4 regions of the Rhizobium sp. WW_1 genome follow, and region 1 is predicted to be linked to each of the others. Evidence: predicted binding sites of a transcription regulator. Region 1 holds the regulator's gene; each other region holds the start of a gene.

Region 1 (3,533 bases):
AACGAATGCTCCATTATCCGCGGGCCGCCAGCAACCTCTTCAAAGAAGCTGCGATAAGCCGCCGGCTTTGGCGCGCAAAGCGCTACCCGCGCGATGCCTGTCACGCCATTCTTATGGTGTTCGAGCACGCTGCGGTCAGCCGGCAAGGCATTGATACGCTGACAGCAGAAGGCGAGGAAGTCCGGCGCGCGCAGATCGGCAGCAAAAGCGAGACGAAAGCCGGCCGTCGTTTCGGTTCCGTCCGGCATCTTCATAGGTCGGGAAAAATCCAGCATTTGCCCCGCCGAAATGGCTGCCGCCCTGAAACGCTCGTCATCAGCAACGGCATCATCCGTGCCGAACACCACAGCCGAGAAGCCATCCTGACCAACCCGGAAGCGGTAGGCCTGGTCACGGGCGACGAAGACATTCCCGTCGACGATACTCGTCTCGCATTGTTCCGGAGACGCCACGCCGAGTGGCTCGAGATAGGTCTTGTCGGCAAGGAAGACGCAGGCGTTTTCGGTGCCGAAAGGATGGCGCGCCTCCGGAGCCACCGTGAAACCGAGCTTGCCGAGGCGCTCGCGCGCAAGCGCTATGTTCACGGCCGGCAGCACGAGATGATCCAGCGGATGCGGGGACGAAGTCATGGCTCCTCCTGTATGCCTGCGGCAGCAGATTTGCGCCGATCCCTAGCGCAATTCAAGATGGGCACACGAAGCTTTTCAGGACTTCGCCAGCGGAAGACGATCTCGCAAACGTGAGGACTGATTCTGCCTCATAGCCAGCTTCAGCAGTATCACATGTCACTGCTTCGTATCCTAAACATAGCGGCCGCATTACAAAAGGCTGCCAGTTGACAGAACAGCATTTCCCATATTTTCCGATAGTTTAGCGTGGATATAACGCTTTGATCCCTTCAGCCGGTCCATTCGCAAGTCGTAATTATTTAATCGACGCAACAAGGCTTTACCGAAATTTAAGTACTTGCGGAACACATATGGAACATATAGTGTCCGTTCTGGATTTGTTTCACCGTTTTTCTTGATTCTGGGGTTCCAAGACGATGTTGACGCGCAAGCAGCAGGAACTGCTTCTCTTCATTCACGAACGCATGAAGGAGTCCGGTGTTCCGCCATCTTTCGACGAGATGAAGGACGCACTGGATCTGGCCTCCAAATCCGGCATTCACCGTCTGATCACGGCGCTGGAGGAGCGAGGCTTCATCCGCCGGCTGCCGAACCGGGCGAGAGCGCTCGAAGTCATCAAACTGCCGGATGCCTATAATCCCAGCTTGCAGCCGCGCCGTGGCTTTTCACCGAGCGTCATCGAAGGCAGTCTCGGCAAGCCTCAGCCTGTGGCTCCACCCGCCCCGCCGAAAGTGGCAAATGACGATCACAATGGTTCGGCGTCCGTGCCGGTCATGGGTCGCATCGCCGCCGGCGTGCCGATTTCCGCGATCCAGAACAATACGCACGATATTACCGTTCCGGCCGACATGCTCGGCTCGGGAGAGCATTATGCGCTTGAAGTGCGCGGCGATTCGATGATCGATGCCGGAATTTTCGACGGCGATACGGTCATTATCCGCAATTCGACGACGGCCAATCCCGGCGATATCGTCGTGGCGCTCGTCGATGACGAAGAGGCGACGCTGAAGCGCTTCCGCCGCAAGGGCGCCTCGATCGCGCTGGAAGCCGCCAATCCCGCCTATGAAACGCGCATCTTCGGGCCGGATCGCGTCAAGGTCCAGGGCAAGCTCGTCGGCCTTATTCGTCGCTATCACTGACCGGTGATGCCGATATGACTGGCGCGTCGAATTTTCCAGTGCGCCAGTCGTAAGTTCGATGCCGGGTCCATGGTCTCTGCGGATTGTCGAAGGCGGTGGAGATATTGGGCTTATCTGCGTCGAGTGCCATTTCGAGCGATCCCGTTCGCCGCAATGTTGCGCCGGTGATGAGCGTCGCTCCGGAGCGGCAGCGATCCAGCCGCAACCGGATTGGTGTCACGACAATGTTTGCGGTATCGCAGGCTGACGGCAGATAGGCTGCATTCTCTATAGTGATCAAGAAGGCGCCATTGTCGAGCATGGCCACGCACCATGCGCCTTTCTGGCAGGCGAAGCTTCCCTGCATCGTTCGGTCGAGCGCTGCCTCCATTGCCTTGCGGACGACGTTCTGTTCTTCGCTGCTTAACCTCCTGCCGCGATCTGCCTTGCTGAGTTGCGGCAGCCTGCTGTCGGCCGGAAGCATGGTCGGCGGCTGATGCTCTGCCGCGGCCAATGCCTTTTGCCATTGCTCGAAGATGAATGCTTGCGGCCTCTCGCGATTGGTAGCGAGAATGTCGTCCTGCCGCAGCGCCACCAGCATGCCATCTTCGGAAATCATCAGGTCCGGCTTCGGCACGCCGCTCCCGAATGCTGCCACACCAACGGACGAAAGCAACAAGAGGAAGCCAAGGTGGCGAAGCCGCGTCCGCAATATGCTCATGACCAGGAAGCCGACGATGAATGTCGGCATCAACCAGGCGGGCTGACGGCCGAAGGTGATATCGCCGCCCCAGCCGGCGACGGTTTTCGCGATCGCGATGACGAGTTCCAGTCCCTCTCCGGTCACCTTCCAGAAAGGTCCGTCGAGACCGAGTGGCATGAGCATCATTGCCGCCATGCCGAATGGCATGACGATGAAGGAGACAACTGGCATGGCCGCCAGATTGGCGGCAAGACCATATGTCGCCAACCGGTGAAAATGCTCGATCGAGAAGATGGCCGTCGATGCGCCACCGATAAACGAGGTCGACATCACCCCTCCGAAGAAACGCGCGACGAACAGCAGTGGGCTTAACACGCGGATCTTCGGCAGGACGCTTTCGCGATGCCGCCGCCGCTTCCACAGCGAGTAGCCCGACACCAGCGCCAGCGTCGCGGCATAGGACATCTGGAAGCTCGGGCCGAGCACCTGCGACGGCGAGAGAACAAGAATGACGATCGCCGATAACGCGACATTGCGCAGACTGAGGGACGGCCGATCGAAGAGCACGGCCACGAGCATGATCGCCATCATGATGAAAGCGCGCTCGGCGGATACGCCAAAACCGGAGATAAGGTAGTAGGCCGTCACCGTCAGGAGCGCGCCGAAGGCCGCAAATTTCTTGGTCGGCCATGCCTGCGCTACACCCGGAAACAGGCTGAAGAGGTAGCGCAGGCCAACGTAGAAGATGCCGGCTGACAGCGCCATGTTCAGGCCGGAAATCGCAATGATGTGGGTCAGACCGGCAATTCTCAGCGCCTCGGTCGTATCCTTGGAGATCGCGCGTCTCTCATCGGTGACAAGCGCCGCTGCGAAGGCGCCGGTATCTCCCGGCAAGGTTTGCCTTATCCTGTCGCCTATGCCGTTGCGCAGGCCGGCAAGCCAGATATCGGCGGTATCGATCAGCGAGCCCGCAGTATTGTCACCGGCTGGAGATATCAGCTTGGGCGTACCATAGGCAAAACCATTGGCGCCAATACCGTTGAAGTAGGAACTGAAGGCGAAATCGTTGAGGCCGGGCAAGGC
Region 2 (3,533 bases), on a different contig from region 1:
CCTCGACTATATGCGCATCGGCCATCGTGGCGACCATCGCCCGGCCGAGTTGTCCGGCGGCGAACAGCAGCGTGTCGCGATTGCCCGCGCCGTCGCCAATGCGCCTCTCGTGCTGCTCGCCGACGAACCCACCGGCAACCTCGATCCGGATACGGCTCACTACGTCTTCGATGCGCTGGAAGCCCTGGTGCGTCAGTCAGGTCTTGCGGCACTGATCGCCACGCACAATCATGAGCTTGCCGCCCGCATGGATCGCCGCGTCACGTTGAGCGAAGGCCAGGTCGTCGAAGTTTGATTGTCTGTTAGGGAACGATCAGACCGCCGCGATAATCCAGTTCGTAGGCCTTGCGCCCTTTCACCATGATGGCCTCATGGCCGGTGAAATGGTCGCAGGCTCCCGTGCTTTGGTCGACATAGCGGCCGAATGAATGTTCGAGCTCGAAGCCGCCGAGAAAGCGTCGTTCATCCTGATAGAGGCGCAGCAGCGCCGCCTTGATGACGATGCCGGCGCGCGTTCCGTCGATCAGATCGGGCTCGATAATATGGCCAAAATAATTCATGGCCCATACCGGCTCGCCGTCGCACCAGACAAGTTCCTGGCCGGCGAAATCCGTGCCGCCGAAATAGCTGTCGAGATAGCGCCAGCGGCCGCTCGCATAGCCAATGTCATGAGAACCGCTGCGACAGGACGGTAGCCTCTCGCCGTCGCCGACATAGGTCTCCGCCTTGGCGATGACAATGAAATCGTTCAGCTCGGCAAGATCCGGCATGACCCTCTCCAGTTTTGGTGAGCAGTCATGATGTCATCGAGCGGAGTTTTTGTAAAGAACAAAAAGAGAACATTCGTGGTTACTGGTCGTTTCCGCAGGCTTTCTGGCCGATATCGTCCTGCCAATCCTGGATGCTGACGGTTCTGGCATCCGCCTTCAACGTCTTGCCGTCCTTCGTCACCTTGCCGGTCAGCACGTTGTAGTCGCAGCTATGACTGCTCTCCGGTTCGAGCGTATCGCGGGACTCATAGGTGTAGCCGGCCACCACGAAATTGTTGTTGCGATAGGCAAGCGTCAACGTCTGCTCCCAGCGATCGCGACCGATGCTGTCATTCTGCGAGGTGATCGCGATCGAACCGTTCGGCAGCGCCGAGATTGACGGCTCCTGGCCGACGACACCGCCGGGCTCGACACTGCCCCATATCTTATGCGGAGCGCTGACGGCCAGCTTCAGCAGGGAATGTTCGTCGTCGCGCAGATAGATGTAGACGCCGATGGGATTGTCGGCGTCATCGCCCGGGGCGGGCGCTACCAGAAGCGCGAGATCCGGCTTGCCGTCCTTGTTCCAGTCGCCGATGGCGGCATCGATGATGCGGCCGGACGCGACCGCGTCCTCGGCATGAGCGGCGGTTGCAGCTGAAAGAAGAATGAGAGCGCAGGCAAGTGTTTTCATCGTGATCTCCCTGTTCGCATCTCAATAGCGTCGGGCCGTTCCAGCGTCCATCCGAGGGCCGAAAAACCGGGTGATGAAATTTATTGATGCTTCTATTGACTCTCGAACAAAAATGGAACAAAAAAGAAACATAACGAGTAAGGAGCGCGTAAATGACCGATATCATTCGAGACGTTGCAGCATTCACCTCCATCGTGATGTTCGTTGCCAGCTTTTCCCTCATCATGATGGCGATGTAAGTTTTATCCCCCGTTTGCACATGCTGTTCCCATATTTGATGGGGGCAACTTATGGACTTTGCAGTTCGTAATGCCGAAAATGCTGCCGATTCATTGAGGCATGCGGAAGGGTATGAGATGGCGGACTTAGGTGGCAGCGGCGCGGCAGCGCCGGTCGGCGAAATGCCGGAATTCGTGCACCTCAGGGTTCATTCCGCCTATTCCCTGCTAGAGGGCGCATTGCCGCTCAAGAAGATATTGGCCAAGGCTGTCGGCGACAGTCAGCCGGCTGTCGCCATTACCGATACCAACAATCTCTTCGTTGCCCTCGAATTCTCGCAGAAGGCGATGGATGAGGGACTGCAGCCGATCATCGGCTGCCAGGTTTCGATCGACATGGAGGATGGCGGCGAGGGCGAGAAGCGCGGGCCACAACAGGCGTTGGCAAAGCTGCCGTCCATCGTGCTGCTTGCCGCCTCCGAACGGGGCTACGAACGGCTCGTGGATCTCGTCAGCCGCGCCTATCTCGGTGGCGAGGGCAACAACGCCGTTCATATCGCGTCGTCATGGCTGGATGAAGCCGGCACGGAGGGTTTGATCGCGCTTACCGGATCACTCACCGGCCCTGTCGACATGGCCCTTAAGGAAGGGCATGCCGCGCAAGCACTCTCCCGGCTGCTGACGCTGAAGCGCCAGTTCGGCGACAGGCTTTATGTCGAATTGCAGCGCCATGGTACCTATGATCGTCGTCATGAGCAGAAGATGATCGCGATGGCTTACGAGCACGAGATCCCGCTTGTTGCCACCAACGAGGCCTTTTTCCCGACGCGCGATGATTATGATGCGCATGACGCGCTGATGGCGGTCGCGCACAATGCCATCGTCTCCGACGATACGCGTTTCCGCCTGACGCCGGATCACTATCTGAAGAGCCGCGCCGACATGGCGAAGCTGTTCGCCAATCTGCCAGAGGCGCTCGAGAATACGGTCGAGATCGCCCGGCGCTGCGCCTTCACTCTCAATACCCGCAAGTCGATCCTGCCGCGCTTCACCGGCGCGACCGACGATGTGGAGGAGGCCGAGCGCGCCGAGGCGGCAGAGCTGCGCGCCCAGGCAGTCGAAGGCCTCGATGAGCGCCTCGCCTTGCTCGGCATGGCGCCGGGCTACGAGGAGAAGGAATATCGCGACCGGCTGGAGTTCGAGCTGAGCGTCATCGAGCGCATGAAGTTCCCCGGCTACTTCCTGATCGTTGCCGACTTCATCAAATGGGCCAAGCGCCACGATATCCCCGTCGGCCCCGGTCGTGGTTCCGGTGCGGGCTCGCTGGTGGCCTACGCGCTGACGATCACCGACGTCGATCCGCTGCGCTTCTCGCTGCTGTTCGAGCGCTTCCTCAATCCGGAACGCGTCTCGATGCCGGACTTCGATATCGACTTCTGCCAGGACCGGCGTGAAGAGGTGATCCGCTACGTGCAGGGCAAGTACGGCCGCGAGCAGGTGGCGCAGATCATCACCTTCGGTTCGCTGCAGGCGCGCGCAGCACTTCGCGACGTCGGCCGCGTGCTGGAAATGCCCTATGGCCAGGTCGACAAGATCTGCAAGCTGGTGCCGAACAATCCCGCCAATCCGACGCCGCTCAGCAAGGCGATCGAGGAGGAGCCGCGTCTCCAGGAGGAAGCGGACAAGGAGCCGGTCGTCGCCCGCCTTCTCGATATCGCCCAGAAGATCGAGGGCCTTTATCGCCACGCCTCGACGCACGCCGCCGGTATCGTCATCGGTGACCGCCCGCTGTCGAAGCTCGTGCCGATGTATCGCGATCCGCGCTCCGACATGCCCGTCACCCAGTTCAACATGAAATGGGTCGAGCAGGCC
Region 3 (3,533 bases), on a different contig from region 1:
GTTGCGGTCCAGATGGACCATGTCCGGAGCATCAATATCGCGGGCGACTCGACCTTCGCCATGAGCCTCGAGGCGCAGAACCGCGGCTACAAGCTCTTCCATTACACGCCCGAGCGGCTGAGCATGCGCGACGGCAAGGTCTATGCCTCCGTCGAGCCGATGATCCTGCGCGATGTCAAGGGCGATCACTTCGAGCTCGGCGAGCCCGAGCGCGTCGACCTCTCGACCATGGACGTGGTGCTGCTGCGTCAGGACCCGCCATTCGACATGGCCTATATCACCTCGACGCATCTGCTGGAGCGCATCCACCCGAAGACGCTCGTCGTCAATGATCCGGCCTGGGTGCGCAACTCGCCGGAAAAGATCTTCGTCACCGAATTTGCCGATCTGATGCCGAAGACGCTGATCACCCGCGATGCCGGCGAAATCCGCCGCTTCCGCGAGGAGATGGGCGACATCATCCTGAAGCCGCTTTATGGCAATGGCGGTGCCGGCGTTTTCCACTCGACGCGCGACGACCGCAATCTCTCGTCGCTGCTCGAAATGTTCGGCCAGCTCTTCCGCGAGCCCTTCATCGCCCAGCAATACCTTCCTGACGTTCGCAAGGGCGATAAGCGCATCATCCTGGTCGATGGCGAAGCCGTCGGCGCGATCAACCGCGTGCCGGCCGAGCATGACGCCCGCTCCAACATGCATGTCGGCGGCCGCGCCGAAGCGACCGAACTGACAGCGCGCGAGAAGGAAATCTGCGCCCGCATCGGACCGGCCTTGAGGGAACGCGGCTTCCTGCTCGTCGGCATCGACGTCATCGGCGACTACATGACCGAGATCAACGTGACCTCGCCGACCGGAATCCGCGAGGTCAAGCGCTTCGGCGGCGCCGATATCGCCAGCCTGCTCTGGGATGCGATCGAAGCCAAGCGGGCCTGAAAACTACCTTTCCCTTCGGCCGGCGAGGTCGTTTCCGGTCTCGCCGCGCGCTATATCGTGATGCCCATCCGCCTGCAGGTCAGGATGACCGCTGACTGTCCGGTGGTGCTTTCGTCCGCAATGACGATCGGCACGAAGCCGAAAAGCGGCTTCACGTTGACCATCATTCCGACATAGGGCCGTTTGCTCACGATGCCGCTGTAGCCGCCCATGGCGGTGAGCGTGCCGCAGACGCTGACATGGCCTTTGCTGTTTTTGGAAGCGGCCATCGGCCCGAAGAGCAGGAGTCCTTCATAAGGCAGCTGCTCGCGCAGACCCTTTTCCACCGCTCTGGTTTCCCTGGCGCTCAATTCATAGGGTGCACCCCTTTCCAGATTATCCCCGCTATCGATGGATTGGCAGCCGGCCAAAATAGCGCTCATCAGAAGGGATATCGATATCGCAAGTTTCATAATTTGCCTCGATTGCTGAAGCGTCCCTTCGTTCTTTTATTGTTCTTGTTTCATTCCATCTTTTCTGCCAGATTGCAACCCATGGTCTGCTGTGAAAGATTGATAGCGGTAAACGGGTTGGATGAGGGCAGGGGATGGTAGCGCGCGTCAGTACGGTGGCGTTTCAGGGGATTGAAGGCGTACCCGTCGAAGTGCAGGTAATGATCGCGCCCGGCAAGGTGCTGATGCACATCGTCGGCCTGCCGGACAAGGCTGTTGCCGAGAGCCGGGAGAGGGTTCAGGCAGCGCTGCACGCTTCCGGCCTCGCACTGCCGCCGAAGAAAGTGACAGTCAATCTTGCGCCGGCAGATTTGCCGAAAGAAGGTAGCCATTTCGATCTTGCCATCGCGCTCGGTCTGATGGCATCGCTCGGCGCGATCCCGGCTGACGCTTTGTCGTCCTATACCGTCATCGGCGAACTCAATCTCGATGGCACGATCGCGCCCGTTGCCGGCGCGCTTCCCGCGGCAATCGCTGCCAACGCCATGGGCAAGGGGCTGATCTGCCCGGCCGAAAGCGGGCCGGAAGCCGCCTGGGCCGGCAAGGAGATCGATATTCTGGCGCCGCGCAGCCTGATCGCGCTTGCCAATCATTTCCGCGGCACGCAGGTGCTGTCAAGGCCGGAACCCTCTATTCGCGCCAGCGCGGCCAACCTGCCCGATCTCGCCGACATCAAGGGGCAGGAAAGCGCCAAGCGCGCGTTGGAAGTGGCGGCCGCCGGCGGCCATAATCTGCTTTTCGTCGGGCCGCCCGGCTCCGGCAAGTCGATGCTCGCCTCGCGCCTGCCGTCGATCCTGCCGCCACTGTCGACGAACGAATTGCTTGAAGTGTCGATGATCCATTCGATCGCCGGCCAGCTTTCCGGCGGCAAGCTCTCCGATCGGCGGCCCTATCGCGCGCCGCATCATTCGGCGACCATGGCGGCGCTCGTCGGCGGCGGCCTGCGTGCCCGGCCGGGCGAGGTCTCGCTTGCTCATCACGGCGTTCTGTTCCTGGACGAACTGCCGGAGTTTTCGCCACAGGCGCTCGATGCGCTGCGCCAGCCGTTGGAAACAGGCGAATGTGTTATTGCGAGAGCAAATCACCGCGTTGCCTATCCCGCCGGCATTCAGCTCGTGGCGGCGATGAACCCGTGCCGCTGCGGCATGGCCGGCGAACCGGGACATACATGTGCCCGCGGGCCGCGTTGCGCGAGCGATTATCAGGGCCGTATCTCGGGCCCCTTGCTGGATCGCATCGATATCCGCATAGACGTGCCGGCGGTCTCCGCCGCCGACCTCATCCGGCCGACAGCCTCGGAGAGCAGTGCGGATGTCGCACTCCGCGTCGCCCGTGCCCGCGAGCGGCAGCGCGAGCGTTTCGAAAGGGCCGGCATGAAGGATGTCAGCACCAATGCCCGCTGCTCAACCGCGATGATCGAAACCATCGCCGAGCCTGATGCCGCCGGCCTGCAATTGCTGCGCGATGCCGCCGAGAAGATGAAGTTCTCCGCGCGCGGCTATCATCGAATCCTCAAGGTCGCGCGCACGCTCGCCGATCTCGACGACAAGCCGACGGTCGGGCGCATCCATCTCGCCGAGGCCATCTCCTATCGTATCGCAGGCGAGCGGCTGACTGCACATGTCTGACAATCCGGAGCTGAGGCGACAGAGTGTTGTCTTCGGCCTGTCCGAATAAAAAAGGGGCGCCACAGCACCCCTTTCTCAATCAGTTTATCGTAGCTCGTTTCAGCCGCCCAGCCCTTCGAACAGCGCCGTCGACAGATAGCGCTCGGCGAAGGAGGGGATGATGACGACGATGGTCTTGCCTTCGTTTTCAGGGCGCTGGCCGACCTTGATCGCTGCCGTCAGCGCTGCGCCGGAGGAAATACCAACAGGCACGCCTTCCAGCTTTGCCACGAGCCGCGCCTGCTGGAACGCCTCGTCATTGCTGACGGTGACCACTTCGTCATAGACATGCGTGTCGAGAACCTTCGGCGCGAAGCCGGCACCGATGCCCTGGATCTTGTGCGGGCCGGGGTTGCCGCCCGACAGAACCGGCGAATCCGTCGGTTCGACGGCGATGACCTTGATGTCGGGCTTGCGGGCCTTCAGCACCTGGCCGACGCCGGTG
Region 4 (3,533 bases), on a different contig from region 1:
GGACTATGTCCTTGGGATCGTGCGTGAAGGAACGCGCAAGGCGAGGGAGCGGACGGAGGCCACGCTTGCCGAACTGCGGGCGGCGCTGGGTCTGTTCGTCCTCTCCTGAAACGAAAAGAGCGGTCGGGCGATTTTTCGATCGCCCGACCGCTCCCGCATGATTGCAGCTCTAGTTATTCCGCCAGAGCGACGGCGATTTCGGCGGCCAGGCGCGCGTTGTTTTCGACCAGCGCGATGTTGGTCTTGAGGCTGCGGCCGTCGGTGATGTCGAAGATCGTGCTGAGCAGATAGGGCGTGACCGCCTTGCCGGTGATCTCATCCCGCTCGGCGCTGTCGAGGGCCCGTTCGATGTAGATTTCCATCTCTTCGCGCGGGATCTCGTCAGCTTCCGGAACCGGATTGGCGATCAGCATGCCGCCGTCGATGCCGAGCTGTTCGCGCGTCGTCTGGAAGTTGGCGATGGCTGCCGGGCTGTTCAGCGTCAGCGGGCTCTTCAGGCCCGACGAGCGCGACCAGAAAGCCGGGAATTCAGTGCTGTCGTAGGTCACCACCGGAACGCCGCGGGTTTCCAGCACTTCGAGCGTCTTCGGAATGTCGAGGATCGCCTTGGCGCCGGCGCAGACGACGATGACGCCGGTGCGGGACAGTTCTTCAAGGTCAGCGGAAATATCGAAGCTCTCTTCGGCGCCGCGATGCACGCCGCCAATGCCGCCGGTGGCGAAAACCTTGATGCCGGCGCGGGCCGCCGCGATCATCGTTGCGGCAACCGTGGTCGCACCTGTGCGGCGCTCTGCGATCGCGAAGGCGATATCGGCGCGCGAAACCTTCATCGCGCCTTCCGTCTTGGCAAGCGCTTCCAGCTCTTCCGGCTCAAGGCCGATATGCAGCGTGCCGTGGATAACGGCGATCGTTGCGGGCACTGCGCCTTCCTGCCGGATGATCGCCTCAACGCTGCGAGCCATCTCGATATTGCCGGGATAGGGCATGCCGTGGGTGATGATGGTCGATTCCAGGGCGACGATCGGTGCGCCGCGCAGCTTGGCGGCAGCGACTTCCTTCGAATAGGAGATCGGGAGCAGGGGCGAGATAGGCTGGGTCATTGTCGTTTCCAATTCACTGAAACAGTATACGCGTTTTGAACAGGCTTCATGACAGAATTTCGGCCCTGGGAACAAGGGCCAAGGTCGCCTTTAGCAGCTCGGGTGAAAGATTTTCTGCCGTTGCGAAGGGGGATTGAACGGTGATTGCCGCCGCCGCCGCGCCATGGCGGACGGCTTCGGCGAGATCATGACCGGAAAGCAGAGCCGAGAGAACGCCCGATGCAAGCGAATCTCCCGCCCCGGTGACATCGGCGACATCGTCGACGATGGGTGGCTGCAGGCCGACGACCGCGTTGGGCGAGAACGCGATCAGCGCGCGCTTGCCGCGGGTGATCACGCCGTTGCGCAGGCCGAGAGCACGCAGTGCGGCCACCCATTCGCGCGGATCGTCCGGACGGATTTCGGTCAGTGCCGCAGCCTCCGCCTCATTGAGGAACAGGTGGTCGATGCCGGCAAGGCTTGGCTTCAGCCGCACGACCTTGGCGGGCGAAATGGCGATTGCCGCGACTGGCTTGCCGCAAAAGCCAGCCCTTGCCGCAATCGTCGCCAGGGTTTCCGCCGGCAGATTGGCGTCGCAGAGGACGAGGTCAGTCTCCTCGAAGGCGTCGCGGACGGCGCGAATCGCCAGACGCCTCGGAACGAAGAGCTTGTAGAGCTCCATGTCGGCGAGCGCGATGACGAGGTTGCCGTCATTCTCGAGGATCGCCGTATAGCTCGGCGTCTTGCGATCGAGGAAGACGAAGGGTTTGTCGTCGATGCCGGCGTGGCTCGCGGCTTCCGCCACCATCTCGCCCGAGGGATCGCCGCCGCGGGGCGAGATCAGCTTTACGTCGAAGCCCAGGCGGGCAAGATTTCGGGCCGCATTGAAGCCGCCGCCGCCGGGCTCCTCGAACCATGCGCCGGGATTGCTGGCGCCGGGCGCCGTCTCGCCGAAGATGCGGCCACGCCGATCGATATGGGCGCCGCCGAGAACGAGAATCTTTTTCGCCATATGGTTATCCTCAGCAGTCGAAGAGGCGAATCGAGCGGCTCGATCCCGTGCCCGCACTCATCGTCCCGGACGTGTAAGTGTCTGGGAAGAAACAAGAAAACAAAAGTAGAACGGAACTCATTTTACCTTTTTCTTTCAATCGCTTGTTGTGCTCTTGCGATAAGAGAACAAATAGAGTACAGAATTCTCATCGGCGGCGACATTGCTAGAGCGGCTTCAATAACCTAAAGGTGGATCGAATGTCTCAGAATTCTTTGCGGCTTGTAGAGGACAAATCGGTGGATAAAAGCAAGGCACTTGAAGCGGCACTCTCTCAAATTGAGCGGTCGTTCGGCAAGGGCTCGATCATGAAGCTCGGCTCTAACGAGAACGTGGTCGAAATCGAAACGGTTTCCACTGGCTCTCTGAGCCTCGATATCGCTCTCGGCATCGGCGGCTTGCCGAAGGGGCGCATCATCGAAATTTACGGGCCGGAAAGTTCGGGTAAGACGACGCTGGCGCTGCAGACCATCGCTGAGGCACAGAAGAAGGGCGGCATCTGCGCTTTCGTGGACGCGGAACATGCGCTTGATCCGGTCTATGCCCGCAAGCTCGGCGTCGACCTGCAGAACCTGCTGATCTCGCAGCCGGATACCGGCGAGCAGGCGCTTGAAATCACCGATACGCTGGTTCGTTCCGGCGCGATCGACGTTCTCGTCGTCGACTCCGTTGCGGCCCTGACGCCGCGCGCCGAAATCGAAGGCGAAATGGGCGACAGCCTGCCGGGTCTTCAGGCCCGACTGATGAGCCAGGCGCTGCGCAAGCTCACGGCTTCGATCTCGAAGTCCAACTGCATGGTGATCTTCATCAACCAGATCCGCATGAAGATCGGCGTCATGTTCGGCTCGCCGGAAACGACGACCGGCGGTAACGCGCTGAAGTTCTACGCCTCGGTTCGCCTCGACATCCGCCGTATCGGCGCCGTCAAGGAGCGCGAGGAGGTGATCGGCAACCAGACCCGCGTCAAGGTCGTCAAGAACAAGATGGCGCCTCCCTTCAAGCAGGTCGAATTCGACATCATGTATGGCGAGGGCGTTTCCAAGACCGGCGAGCTGGTCGATCTCGGCGTCAAGGCCGGCATCGTCGAAAAGTCGGGCGCCTGGTTCTCCTACAACAGCCAGCGTCTCGGCCAGGGTCGCGAGAACGCGAAAATCTTCCTGCGCGACAATCCGGATCTCTCCCGGGAGATCGAGCTGTCGCTGCGCCAGAATGCCGGCCTCATCGCCGACCGCTTCCTGCAGAATGGCGGTCCCGATTCCGGCGACGATGGCGACGCTTCCGGCGAATAAGGATTTTCGGGAGCAATTCCCGACTTGATACGAATTGAATGCTTGAACCGGCCGTATTGTCCAAGGGATGTGCGGCCGGTTTTGTTCGTGCGGCTGGACAGCGCCGGGAGCGAA

What was found. Region 1 encodes LexA, which represses DNA repair genes until DNA is damaged. Its sites were predicted from a motif close to TGTTCNNNNTGTGTTCNG; they were not measured.
Region 2: a site for LexA is predicted at 1,546-1,563, ahead of dnaE (DNA polymerase III subunit alpha). Genes of this name have one in related genera too.
Region 3: a site for LexA is predicted at 1,412-1,429, ahead of BJ928_RS05780 (YifB family Mg chelatase-like AAA ATPase). Genes of this name have one in related genera too.
Region 4: a site for LexA is predicted at 2,255-2,272, ahead of recA (recombinase RecA). Genes of this name have one in related genera too.

The regions. Positions count from the first base shown of each region.
Region 1 is NZ_RAIN01000010.1:182,561-186,093, forward strand. Features, by position in the region: gene BJ928_RS26410 (VOC family protein) at 1-629, opposite strand, end outside; gene lexA (transcriptional repressor LexA) at 1,046-1,768, shown strand; gene BJ928_RS26420 (ComEC/Rec2 family competence protein) at 1,749-3,533, opposite strand, start outside.
Region 2 is NZ_RAIN01000001.1:59,540-63,072, reverse strand. Features, by position in the region: gene BJ928_RS00310 (ABC transporter ATP-binding protein) at 1-295, shown strand, start outside; gene BJ928_RS00305 (DUF5680 domain-containing protein) at 303-770, opposite strand; gene BJ928_RS00300 (hypothetical protein) at 850-1,443, opposite strand; gene dnaE (DNA polymerase III subunit alpha) at 1,800-3,533, shown strand, end outside.
Region 3 is NZ_RAIN01000001.1:1,204,823-1,208,355, reverse strand. Features, by position in the region: gene gshB (glutathione synthase) at 1-930, shown strand, start outside; gene BJ928_RS05785 (hypothetical protein) at 981-1,352, opposite strand; gene BJ928_RS05780 (YifB family Mg chelatase-like AAA ATPase) at 1,517-3,049, shown strand; gene cysK (cysteine synthase A) at 3,149-3,533, opposite strand, start outside.
Region 4 is NZ_RAIN01000009.1:80,134-83,666, reverse strand. Features, by position in the region: gene trpS (tryptophan--tRNA ligase) at 1-109, shown strand, start outside; gene BJ928_RS24675 (pseudouridine-5'-phosphate glycosidase) at 174-1,100, opposite strand; gene BJ928_RS24670 (carbohydrate kinase family protein) at 1,147-2,091, opposite strand; gene recA (recombinase RecA) at 2,331-3,419, shown strand.